One region of the Streptomyces sp. NPDC006314 genome, then DNA from elsewhere that is predicted to be linked to it. Evidence: riboswitches for the same ligand, from Rfam matches in the RefSeq annotation. Region 1 holds a riboswitch; each other region holds the start of a gene.
The links. Region 1 has a riboswitch for cyclic di-AMP ahead of ABZ079_RS02115 (C40 family peptidase). Riboswitches for the same ligand answer to the same signal wherever they lie in the genome.
Positions count from the first base shown of each region.

Region 1 (3,270 bases):
AAGCGGCGGCGGTAGTGCTCGGCGACGTCCGGGAAGGCCCGCAGCAGGTGGACCGTCGTCATGATCAGGTCGTCGAAGTCGAGCGCGTTCGCCTCGCGCAGCCGCGACTGGTACAGCGCGTAGGCCTGGGCGAGGGTCTTCTCGAAGCCGTCGGTTGCCTGGGCGGCGAAGTCCTCCTCGTCGATCAGCTCGTTCTTCAGGTTGCTGATCTTGGCGCTGAAGGACTTGGGCGGGAAGCGCTTGGGGTCGAGGTCCAGGTCGCGGCAGACCAGGGCCATCAGGCGCTTGCTGTCGGCGGCGTCGTAGATCGAGAAGGAGGAGGTGAAGCCGAGCTTCTTCGACTCGCGCCTGAGGATCCGGACGCACGCGCTGTGGAAGGTCATCACCCACATCGCGTTCGCGCGCGGGCCGACGAGCTGCTCGACGCGCTCCTTCATCTCGCCCGCGGCCTTGTTGGTGAAGGTGATCGCGAGGATCTGGCCCGGGTGTACGTTCCGCTCGGCGAGCAGGTGGGCGATGCGGTGGGTGAGCACGCGCGTCTTGCCTGAGCCGGCGCCGGCGACGATGAGCAACGGGGAGCCGGCGTGCACGACCGCGGCGCGCTGGTTCTCGTTCAGCCCCTCCAGGAGTGCCGCCGCGTCGATCGGCGGGCGGGGGGCGCCGTCGCGGTAGTAGGCGTCCCGGTCCGGCGGCACGTCGAACTTCCCGCCGAACAGATCGTCCGGAAGCGACTCCGGAACGTGATCGTCCTCGGGCGGCGGCGGGGGCTCCTCCTCGCGCCCGCGAGGGGCCTGGAGGTCCGCCAGGAAGCTGTCGTCAAAGAGGCTGCTCATCGCTCTCCGAGTCTAGGGCTCCCCACCGACAACCGATCCCCGTCCCCGGAACACGGCCCCCGCGAGCGAGCCCGCTGCCGGATGCCGCCGGGCGGCCGGCCCCCGCCTCACCGGCCCCGATTCCCCCTCACGCTGCGGAAGCGCCTGGTCACGTCCACGTGAACCCGGCCTCGGGTCACGGAAATGTATCGGACATACCGCACACCAACCTTCACAGGAGACACACGAGTTGGCTAGGTTGCCGTCAGGCCGCACGACCACTCTCCGGCGAACGTCGCCGGGCCGCGCGGCCTCCGCCGAGTCCGGCGCGCCCCGCACGGTGCCCGGAGCCGGGGACCCACCGATCCTGGGGTGAATCGGCCGACTCCCGCCCGGGACGACGCCGTAGGGCAACCCTTCCGAAGCACCCGCCCGAACCCGACAGCTAACCCGGTAGGCGGCACGTTGGAAGGAGTCGCCTCCCTTGGCGTCGCACCGCAAGCCGCGCCCCGCCGGCACCCGTGGAACGGGCCTGCGCGGCCCCGCCCTCGCCACCGCTGCCTTCACTTCCGTGGCCGTCCTGTCCCAGACGGCCGAGGCCGCCCCCGCCGACGACGGCAGGCCGAGCCTGGAGGAGATCGAGAAGAAGATCGACGAGTTCTACCGCCGGGCCGACTCCGCACCGGAGGAGGAACCGGTGGCCGGGCAGCGGGCGCATGCCGAGGATCCGCGTCAGGAGGGTGCCCGGCGCGCGAGCCGGCTCGCCAAGGCCAGGGAGGGGCGGATGCCGTTCGCGGCCGCCCCGGACACGGCCGCCTCCCTCCTCGCGGAGTACCCGCAGGACCACTTCGCGCAGAGCAGGGTGATGAACCGGCTGGCCTCGCGTGTGAAGGGCGCGGCCGAGCGGGGCAAGGCCACCAGGAGCCCGGAGACGCCGGCCGCCTCGCGCTACGACGTGAAGGCCGCGAAGGCCGCCGTCCAGCACAAGCTCGCCACCGCCCAGGAGCTGCTGTCCCGGCTCACGGCCCAGGAGGGCCAGCGGCCCGCCGCGCTCGGCCGACGGCACCTGCCCGGTCCGCGGGTGCACGGGTCCCCGGGCTCGGGGCAGGCCACCAAGGCCGAGAAGGCGATCGCCTTCGCCCGGGCCCAGATCGGCAAGCCGTACGTGAGCGGTGCCAGCGGACCCGGCTCCTACGACTGCTCCGGCCTCACCCAGGCCGCGTGGAAGGCCGCCGGCGTCACCCTCCCGCGTACCGCCCAGGACCAGGCCGCCACGGGCACCCCGGTCCCCCTCTCCGACGCGCGCGCCGGTGACCTGGTCTTCTTCCACGACGACAGCAGTCATGTCGGCCTCTGCACGGGCAACGGGATGATGATCCACGCCCCGGAGCCGGGCGGGTATGTCCGCGAGGAGTCCGTCGACCGCGGTGGCGAATCGATCATCCGCAGCGTGGTGCGGCCGGGCTGACCGTTCTCGTTCGGGCTCCACCCGCGCCGCACCGGCGTTTCTGCGCTCCACGCGCGTGTGCCCTGCCCGGCGGGATGCGCGCGGCCGCCTTGCATCGGGCGCATACCCGGCTCTCGGGTCTGCGTGCGTGGGGGGGGCGGCCTCCCGCGGCCGGGGCCGCCCTGGCGGCGAGCGGCATCCTGCCGGTGGGCCTGCGTCCGGCCGGCGACGAGACGGTCTCCCGGGTGGTGCCTGCGGGGTGAGGGCCGGCGTCGATGCGTGGCGCTGGGCCGGCTCCGTCCTGCGGATGTCCGGCGAACGGCGGCGATCGATGGCCGGGGCGGAGAGTCCGGGGGCGCTGACCACCGTCGCCGTGACGACCGCGGCGGGGCACCCGGCTCCCGACGCCGGGCCGGCAGACCTTGGCCGAGGCCCTGTCCGCGCTCGCGGCGCTGCTCTGGCCGGTGCCGTTCGTCCTCGTCGTACGGCGCTGGAAGCGGCGCATGCCGGGAGCGGGGTTCCTGTGCCGTTCCGGCCGGGCCTGGTGCTCTGCGTCCTCGCCCTGGCCCACTTCGACCCGCGGCGACTGCTGGAGGGCGCCGGAGGACCACTGGATCGCGGGCGGGGCACTCGGGGTGTCGGCGCCGGCCGGGGCGACGCTGCTCGCCGCCGGCAGCGGGCGCCTGTACCTGTGGGACGACGACGATCGCGGCGTGCTGCGCACTGTGACGGTCGCGCCGCTCGTCCTGGACCTGGCCTGGTACCCCGTGCTGCCGGCGGCCGGGCTACGACAGCGGTGGGCGACACGCCTCCACCCTGACCCGCGCCCGGTTCACGGCGGTCCCGGGCGTGGCTCGCGGTCGCCGCCGGTGCGGTGCTCGCGGCCCGCGCCGGCGACGACATCGCCCGCCCGTCAGGTCCACAGGACGGCGATGAAGATGTTCCCCGTGGTCAGCAGGCCGACCAGGCCGAAGAGCCCCTTGTCGGCCCGCTCCTCGTCACGCTTCACGT
Region 1 covers NZ_JBEXRL010000001.1:470,509-473,778, forward strand. Annotated here, with positions in the region: gene pcrA (DNA helicase PcrA) at 1-833, opposite strand, end outside; cyclic di-AMP (ydaO/yuaA leader) riboswitch at 1,118-1,289, shown strand; gene ABZ079_RS02115 (C40 family peptidase) at 1,297-2,280, shown strand; gene ABZ079_RS02120 (hypothetical protein) at 3,173-3,270, opposite strand, start outside.

Region 2 (3,270 bases), on a different contig from region 1:
GGGCCGACGCCGCCACCTGGACCCTGCCCGACCGCGAGGGCTGGCGGCTGTCCCAGCTGCACGGCCGATGGGCCGCCGAGTCCCGGCTCACCACCGCCCCCCTCACCTACGGTGAGAAGGTCATCGGCAGCCGCCGCGGCCACACCGGCCACCAGCACCTGCCCTGGGTCGCGCTCGACACCGACGCCACCGAGGAGCGCGGCGAGGTCTACGGCTGCGCGCTCGGCTGGTCCGGCTCCTGGCGCATCGCCGTCGCCCAACTCCCGGACGCCCGGGTACAGATCACCGGCGGCGCCGGCTACGACGACTCCGGCCTGCTGCTCCTGCAGCCGGGGGAGTCGTACACCACCCCCGTCTTCGCGGGGTTGTGGAGCGACGGCGGCTTCGGGGGCGCGAGCCGTGTCTGGCACGCCTATCAGCGCGCGTACGTCATCCCGGACGCGGAGCAGGACCGGCCCGTCCTCTTCAACTCCTGGGAGGCGACGAACTTCCACATCTCCGAGGAGCAGCAGGCCGCCCTCGCCCGCCGTGCCGCCGAGATCGGCGTCGAGCTGTTCGTGGTGGACGACGGCTGGTTCGGCGCCCGTACCAGTGACCGCGCCGGGCTCGGCGACTGGACTCCGAACCCCGACCGCTTCCCGCACGGCCTCAAGCCTCTCGCCGACCGGGTGCACGGCCTCGGCATGCGGTTCGGCATCTGGGTCGAACCCGAGATGGTCAACCCGGACAGCGACCTGTACCGCGCCCACCCCGACTGGGTCCAGTACCAATCGGGACGTAAGCGGACGGAACTGCGCAACCAGCTCGTCCTCAACCTCGCCCGCGAGGACGTCCGGGAATACCTGTGGGGGCAGCTGGACGCACTGCTCAGCAACGCCCCGATCGACTACGTGAAGTGGGACTTCAACCGCTGCTTCACCGACGCCGGCTGGCCCGGTGAGCCGTACCCGCAGCGCCTGTGGGCCGACCACGTCCGGGCCTTGTACACGCTGCTGGACCGGTTGCGCGCGGCGCACCCCGGGGTCGCCTTCGAGTCCTGTTCGGGGGGCGGCGGCCGGATCGACCTCGGGATGATGAGCCGCACCGACCAGGTGTGGACGTCCGACAACACCGACCCGCTGGACCGGCTCGCCATCCAGCACGGCTTCACCCAGATCCACCCCGCCCGGGTGATGGCCGCCTGGGTCACCGACAGCCCGAACACACAGCTCAACGGCCGGGTCAGCTCGCTGCGGTTCCGCTTCGTCAGCGCCATGGCCGGCGTTCTCGGTGTCGGCGGTGACCTCACGGAGTGGAGCGAGGAGGAACTGGCCGAGGCCCGGCGGTGGGTGGAGCTGTACAAGGAGATCCGCCCGGTCGTCCAGCGCGGCGAGCTGTACCGGCTGCGCCCCCCGGCGGGCGGCCTGAGCGCCGTCCAGTACGTCCTCGCGGACGAGGCGGTGGTCCTCGCCTGGCTGCAGGCGCAGAGCTACGGCGAACCGGTGCCGGCGGTGCGGTTGCGTGGACTCGACCCGACAGCATCGTATGAATGCCGCGAAACGGGCGAAGTGTTTCGAGGAGCCGTCTTGCTGCACCATGGGCTGCGCACCGGCCTGAAGGGAGACCTGGATGCGACGGTTCTCCGACTGTGCCGCATCTGAGCCTTCTGCCCGAATTGGCGGCTTCGTTACAACTCGCCGCCTTGTAAGGGCCGGTGGTGGGTGACGCGTGAGGAGGGTCATATCGGTGACCGAGCGTCGCACGTCATGTCCACGTAATTCTCAAGAAGTGAAGGGAAAATGAAGGGCGCAGAGGGCGGGAATTCACGCAGGGTGACCGGGCCGGTCCGCCTTCGGTCTCCGGAAACGCGAACGGCGGGGACCGGCTGCTTGTTTCCGTAGGTCTCGCTCGCCTACGTTCGCCACCAATCCGGACGGAACGCCGAATCCTGCCGCCGCCCGGAGTCCCCACACACTTGACCCGCGTTCGGCAGGAGCGGGGGACCCACCAGGTACGACTGCCTGTCCGGTCTCCGCGACAGGCTAGGGGTGAAGTCGCGATCCAACGCGGCCGGGCAGCTCCAGCCCGAACCCGACAGCTGACCTCGCAGGCGTCGGAGAGGAATGCGCCATGCCCGCTAAGGGTAAGCACCGACGTCCCAAGACCCCGCGTTTTTCCCGCTCCCGCTCCCTCGCCGTCGCCGGAACCGGCGGCGCCGCGCTGGCCCTCCCGCTCATCGGGGCCACCGGAGCGCACGCCGCCACCCCCGCGCAGTCAGTTTCCGGAAAGACCGTGCAGTCCCTTCCCGCCACGGTGAAGAAGGCGGCCGCGCAACCGGATTCCGCTGTGCGCACCTACACGGTGAAGTCCGGCGACTGCCTCTCGGCGATCGCCGACCAGCAGCACGTCAGCGGCGGCTGGCACCAGCTCTACGACGACAACCGGCAGGCCATCGGTGCCGACCCGGCGCTGATCCGCCCGGGCCTGGAACTCACGCTCGGCAAGAAGGCCGCGCAGACCCGCGCCGAGTCCGCCCCGCAGCAGGCGCCGGCGGCCTCGAAGCCCTCCCCGGCGCAGGCGGCCCCGGCGGCCAAGTCCTCCGGTTCCACGGCCACCGCCACCGGCTTCACCCTCCCGGTGACCGGCGCAACCATCGGCACCGGCTACCACGTGGCCGGCAGCATGTGGTCCAGCGGCCACCACACCGGGGTCGACTTCGTCGTCCCGACCGGTACCTCCCTCAAGGCCGTCGCCGCGGGCACGGTCGTCTCCGCCGGCTGGGGCGGCGCCTACGGCAACCAGGTCGTCATCAAGCTCAACGACGGCTACTACGCCCAGTACGCCCACCTCTCGCAGCTCTCCGTCTCGGCCGGCCAGACCGTGACCGCGGGCCAGCAGATCGGCCTGTCCGGCGCCACCGGCAACGTGACCGGCCCGCACCTGCACTTCGAGATCCGCACCACGCCGGACTACGGCTCCGACATCGACCCGCTCGGTTACCTCCGCCAGCACGGCGTGGCCGTCGGCTGAGGACCGCCCCGCCCGGCATTCCCCGCCTGACACGCCTCCGAAGGCCGGACCCACGATCCCCGGGTCCGGCCTTCGGTGTGTCCGGGCATGGTCCGGCTCCCTGCGGCCATGTGGCGGTCCCGCCCGGAGTGTCGACAGGGGAGGCGATCCGCGCGGAGCCCCTGCTCGTCCCGAACCGGCCGGTGGGTACTTCGCTTTCCGGATCGTGCGGATCCACTTCAGTGCCACCGGCTTCCGGGTGTGGCGATCACATACCCAACA
Region 2 covers NZ_JBEXRL010000006.1:418,558-421,827, reverse strand. Annotated here, with positions in the region: gene ABZ079_RS14435 (alpha-galactosidase) at 1-1,640, shown strand, start outside; cyclic di-AMP (ydaO/yuaA leader) riboswitch at 1,942-2,105, shown strand; gene ABZ079_RS14430 (LysM peptidoglycan-binding domain-containing M23 family metallopeptidase) at 2,110-3,009, shown strand.
Region 2: linked by a shared signal. The riboswitch ahead of ABZ079_RS14430 (LysM peptidoglycan-binding domain-containing M23 family metallopeptidase) and the one ahead of ABZ079_RS02115 (C40 family peptidase) in region 1 are both predicted to bind cyclic di-AMP.

Region 3 (3,270 bases), on a different contig from region 1:
GCTGGAAGGCGACCCCGAGCCGTTCGCCGTACTGGGTGAGTACGTCGACGACCGTGTCGTCGGCGCCGGACATCATCGCGCCGAACCGGCACGAGACCGCCACCAGGGAGCCCGTCTTGCCGCCGAGCACGTCCAGGTAGTGCTCGACCGGGTCACGGCCGTCCGAGGGGCCGGCGGTCTCCAGGATCTGGCCCGTGACCAGCCGTTCGAAGGCGAGGGCCTGTACCCGGACCGCCTCGGGGCCCAGGTCGGCGAGGATCTGGGAGGCGCGCGCGAAGAGGAAGTCGCCGGTGAGGACCGCGACGGAGTTTCCCCAGCGGGTGTTGGCGCTGTCCACGCCACGCCGCACGGCCGCCTCGTCCATGACGTCGTCGTGGTACAGGGTGGCGAGGTGGGTCAGCTCCACGACCACGGCCGACGGCACCACGCCCGGCGCGTAGGGGTCGCCGAACTGCGCCGCGAGCATCACGAGCAGCGGCCGGAACCGCTTCCCGCCGGCTCGCACGAGGTGCTGTGCGGCCTCCGTGATGAACGGGACCTCGCTCTTGGTGGCCTCGAGCAAGCCTTCCTCGACAGCCGCCAATCCGACCTGGACATCGGCTTCCAGAGCCTGGTCCCGCACGCTCAGCCCGAACGGCCCGACGACGGTCACGAGGGGTCTCCTGTCTGCTGGTGTCTGCTGGCGATTACACGGTTTGTCGATAGGTCGCTGCCATCACTCAAGTCAGCGTATCCGGTCCCCTTTCGATCACCGATAGCGCCCACCGGTCCAGCCCGGGCGGTATCGGGTCGTGACCGATATGGTTCCGATGAGCTGGTAAGGAGAGACATTCACTGACTTAATCCGAACCTGCGCGTTTTGTCGCGAACCGCGGGGTGAGCGGAGTAACGCCCGCGCCACAGCCGAGGAACCCGCCATCGCCACCCCGGCCGGCGCCACGGGCACATGATCACACCCCCATCCACCCGAATCCGCCCAGACGGCCCACCTCCCTCCGCACACCGCCCCCTCCGCAGGTCGCCACCACTACGAGAACGAGGGGCGCTGCGGCACGGGCTCGACCGCCACCCGAACTCAGGCGCGAATCACCTGAATCCCCCATGTCTGATTTACTGCATTTTGCTATTTCGTGAATTGGGTCACGCGCCGCCATGGGCCGCACCCTCCGCCCATGGACCGCTTTCCCCTTGCGGCATCGGCCAGTTGAGAGTTGGCGACCGCAAAGGATCAAGTGCCTCATACGGCACAGATCAAGGTCAAATAGTGCGTTGTATGAATCCAGTACTTGTTCCCGACATGTGCTCTCGCATACGTTCCGGGCCGTCGGGCGGAACGCCGAATCCTGCCGCCGCCCGCGTAACCCATCGACGAACTCATTCGTACGGCAGGAGCGGGGGACCCAGGTAAGCCGCTGGACCGGACGGCACGTGCCGCACCGGAACGGCTAGGGGTGAAGCCGTGCCTCCTTCGGGGCGCGGCCGGGCACCTCCCCGCCCGAACCCGACAGCTCACCTCGCAGGCGACGGAGAGGAACTTCCCCATGCCTGCTGCCACTCAGTACCGCCGCACCCGGAACAACCGCATCGTCCGCGCCCTCGCCGCCGTCGGCACCGGCGCCGCCGTCCTCGCGCTGCCGCTCATCGGCGCGACCAGCGCCTCCGCGGCCGGCACCACGACCACCGCGGCCACCACCACCGCCGGATACCCGAACAACCTCGACGGCTGGATCCGCGAGTCGCTCGCGATCATGGCCGAGAAGCGCATCCCCGGTACCTACAACGGCATCTACCGCAACATCATCCGGGAGTCGTCGGGCAACCCGATGGCCATCAACCTCTGGGACTCCAACGCGGCCAAGGGCATCCCGTCCAAGGGCCTGCTCCAGGTCATCGACCCGACCTTCAACGCCTACCACGTGGCCGGAACGTCGTTCAACATCTACGACCCGGTCGCCAACATCACCGCCGCCTGCAACTACGCGGCCGCGCGGTACGGGTCGATCGACAACGTGTTCGGCGCGTACTGACCCACGGCGGGCCGGCGCCTGACACTCGGCGGACCGGTGCGCTCCGGCACCTGACGGACCGGCGCGCACCGGCCCCGGGCCGACGGCGGCGTACTGAAATCCCGGTCAGTCGGTCGGGAAGAGTCTTTCGAGGACGACGGCGATGCCGTCGTCCTCGTTCGACAAGGTGATCTCGTCGGCCACCGCCTTGAGTTCGGGATGCGCGTCGGCCATGGCGACCCCGCGTCCGGCCCAGTCGAACATCGGGATGTCGTTCGGCATGTCCCCGAAGGCCAGGGCCTGTTCGGGGCGGATCCCGAGCCGCTCGGCGGCCAGCGCCAGCCCGGTCGCCTTGGTCACCCCGCACGGCTGCAGCTCCACGGTCCCCGGCCCCGACATGGTGACGGTCGCCAGCGAGCCCACCACCGCGCGCGCGACGGCCGCCAACTCGTCGTCGGACAGGTCGGCGTGACGCAGCAGCACCTTGCTGATGGGCTCGCACCACAGGTCGTCGCGTCGGCCGACCCGTACCGCGGGCAGGGTCGGGTGCGGCATCAGGTACCCGGGTTCGATGAGCGTAAGCCCGTCCACGCCGTCCTGGTCGACGGCCGCGTGGACCTGTCCCACCTCTGCCTCGATCTTGCCGAGCGCGGTCTCGGCCAGTTCCCGGTCCAGCCGGACCGACCACAGCAGGCGGTCGGCGGCGGCGTCGTAGACCTGAGCGCCCTGTCCGCACACCGCGAGCCCCGTGCAGCCCAGGTCGGCCAGCAGGGGCCGCACCCGCGGGGCCGGTCGGCCCGTCACCACCAGGTGCCGGGCACCCGCCCGCGCCACCCGCGCGAGCGCGGCCAGCGACCGGTCGGAGACGGTGTCGTCGCCGCGCAGCAGCGTCCCGTCCAGGTCGGTGGCGATCAGTGCATACGCGGGGGAGGGTGCCATGATCAGAGAATACGGACACCGCGCCCGGCCGACTCATCGTCCTTTCCCCGCACTACGTGCTGCTCGGCCCCCAGTGGTGCCTGCCGCCCCTTTGATGGTGGAGGTGCTGCGGAGGGAGGTGTCGGTGAGCGAGACGGGGAGAGCCGGCGCGGACGACTGCTTCTCGCCGTAGTGGTCGGCCTCCCCGCGAAGAAGTCAGCCGTGGGCCGCGGCCAGGTGTTTCGTCAGGCGGGGGGAGGCGAACTCCGTGCCGCAGACGAAGCGCATCACCGGGCCGTACGAGGACGCCGCCGGGAGACCGGTGAAGTACAGGCCGGGTTCGGAG
Region 3 covers NZ_JBEXRL010000010.1:186,026-189,295, forward strand. Annotated here, with positions in the region: gene ABZ079_RS20440 (polyprenyl synthetase family protein) at 1-652, opposite strand, end outside; cyclic di-AMP (ydaO/yuaA leader) riboswitch at 1,357-1,538, shown strand; gene ABZ079_RS20445 (transglycosylase SLT domain-containing protein) at 1,542-2,027, shown strand; gene ABZ079_RS20450 (HAD family hydrolase) at 2,133-2,945, opposite strand; gene ABZ079_RS20455 (FAD-dependent oxidoreductase) at 3,141-3,270, opposite strand, start outside.
Region 3: linked by a shared signal. The riboswitch ahead of ABZ079_RS20445 (transglycosylase SLT domain-containing protein) and the one ahead of ABZ079_RS02115 (C40 family peptidase) in region 1 are both predicted to bind cyclic di-AMP.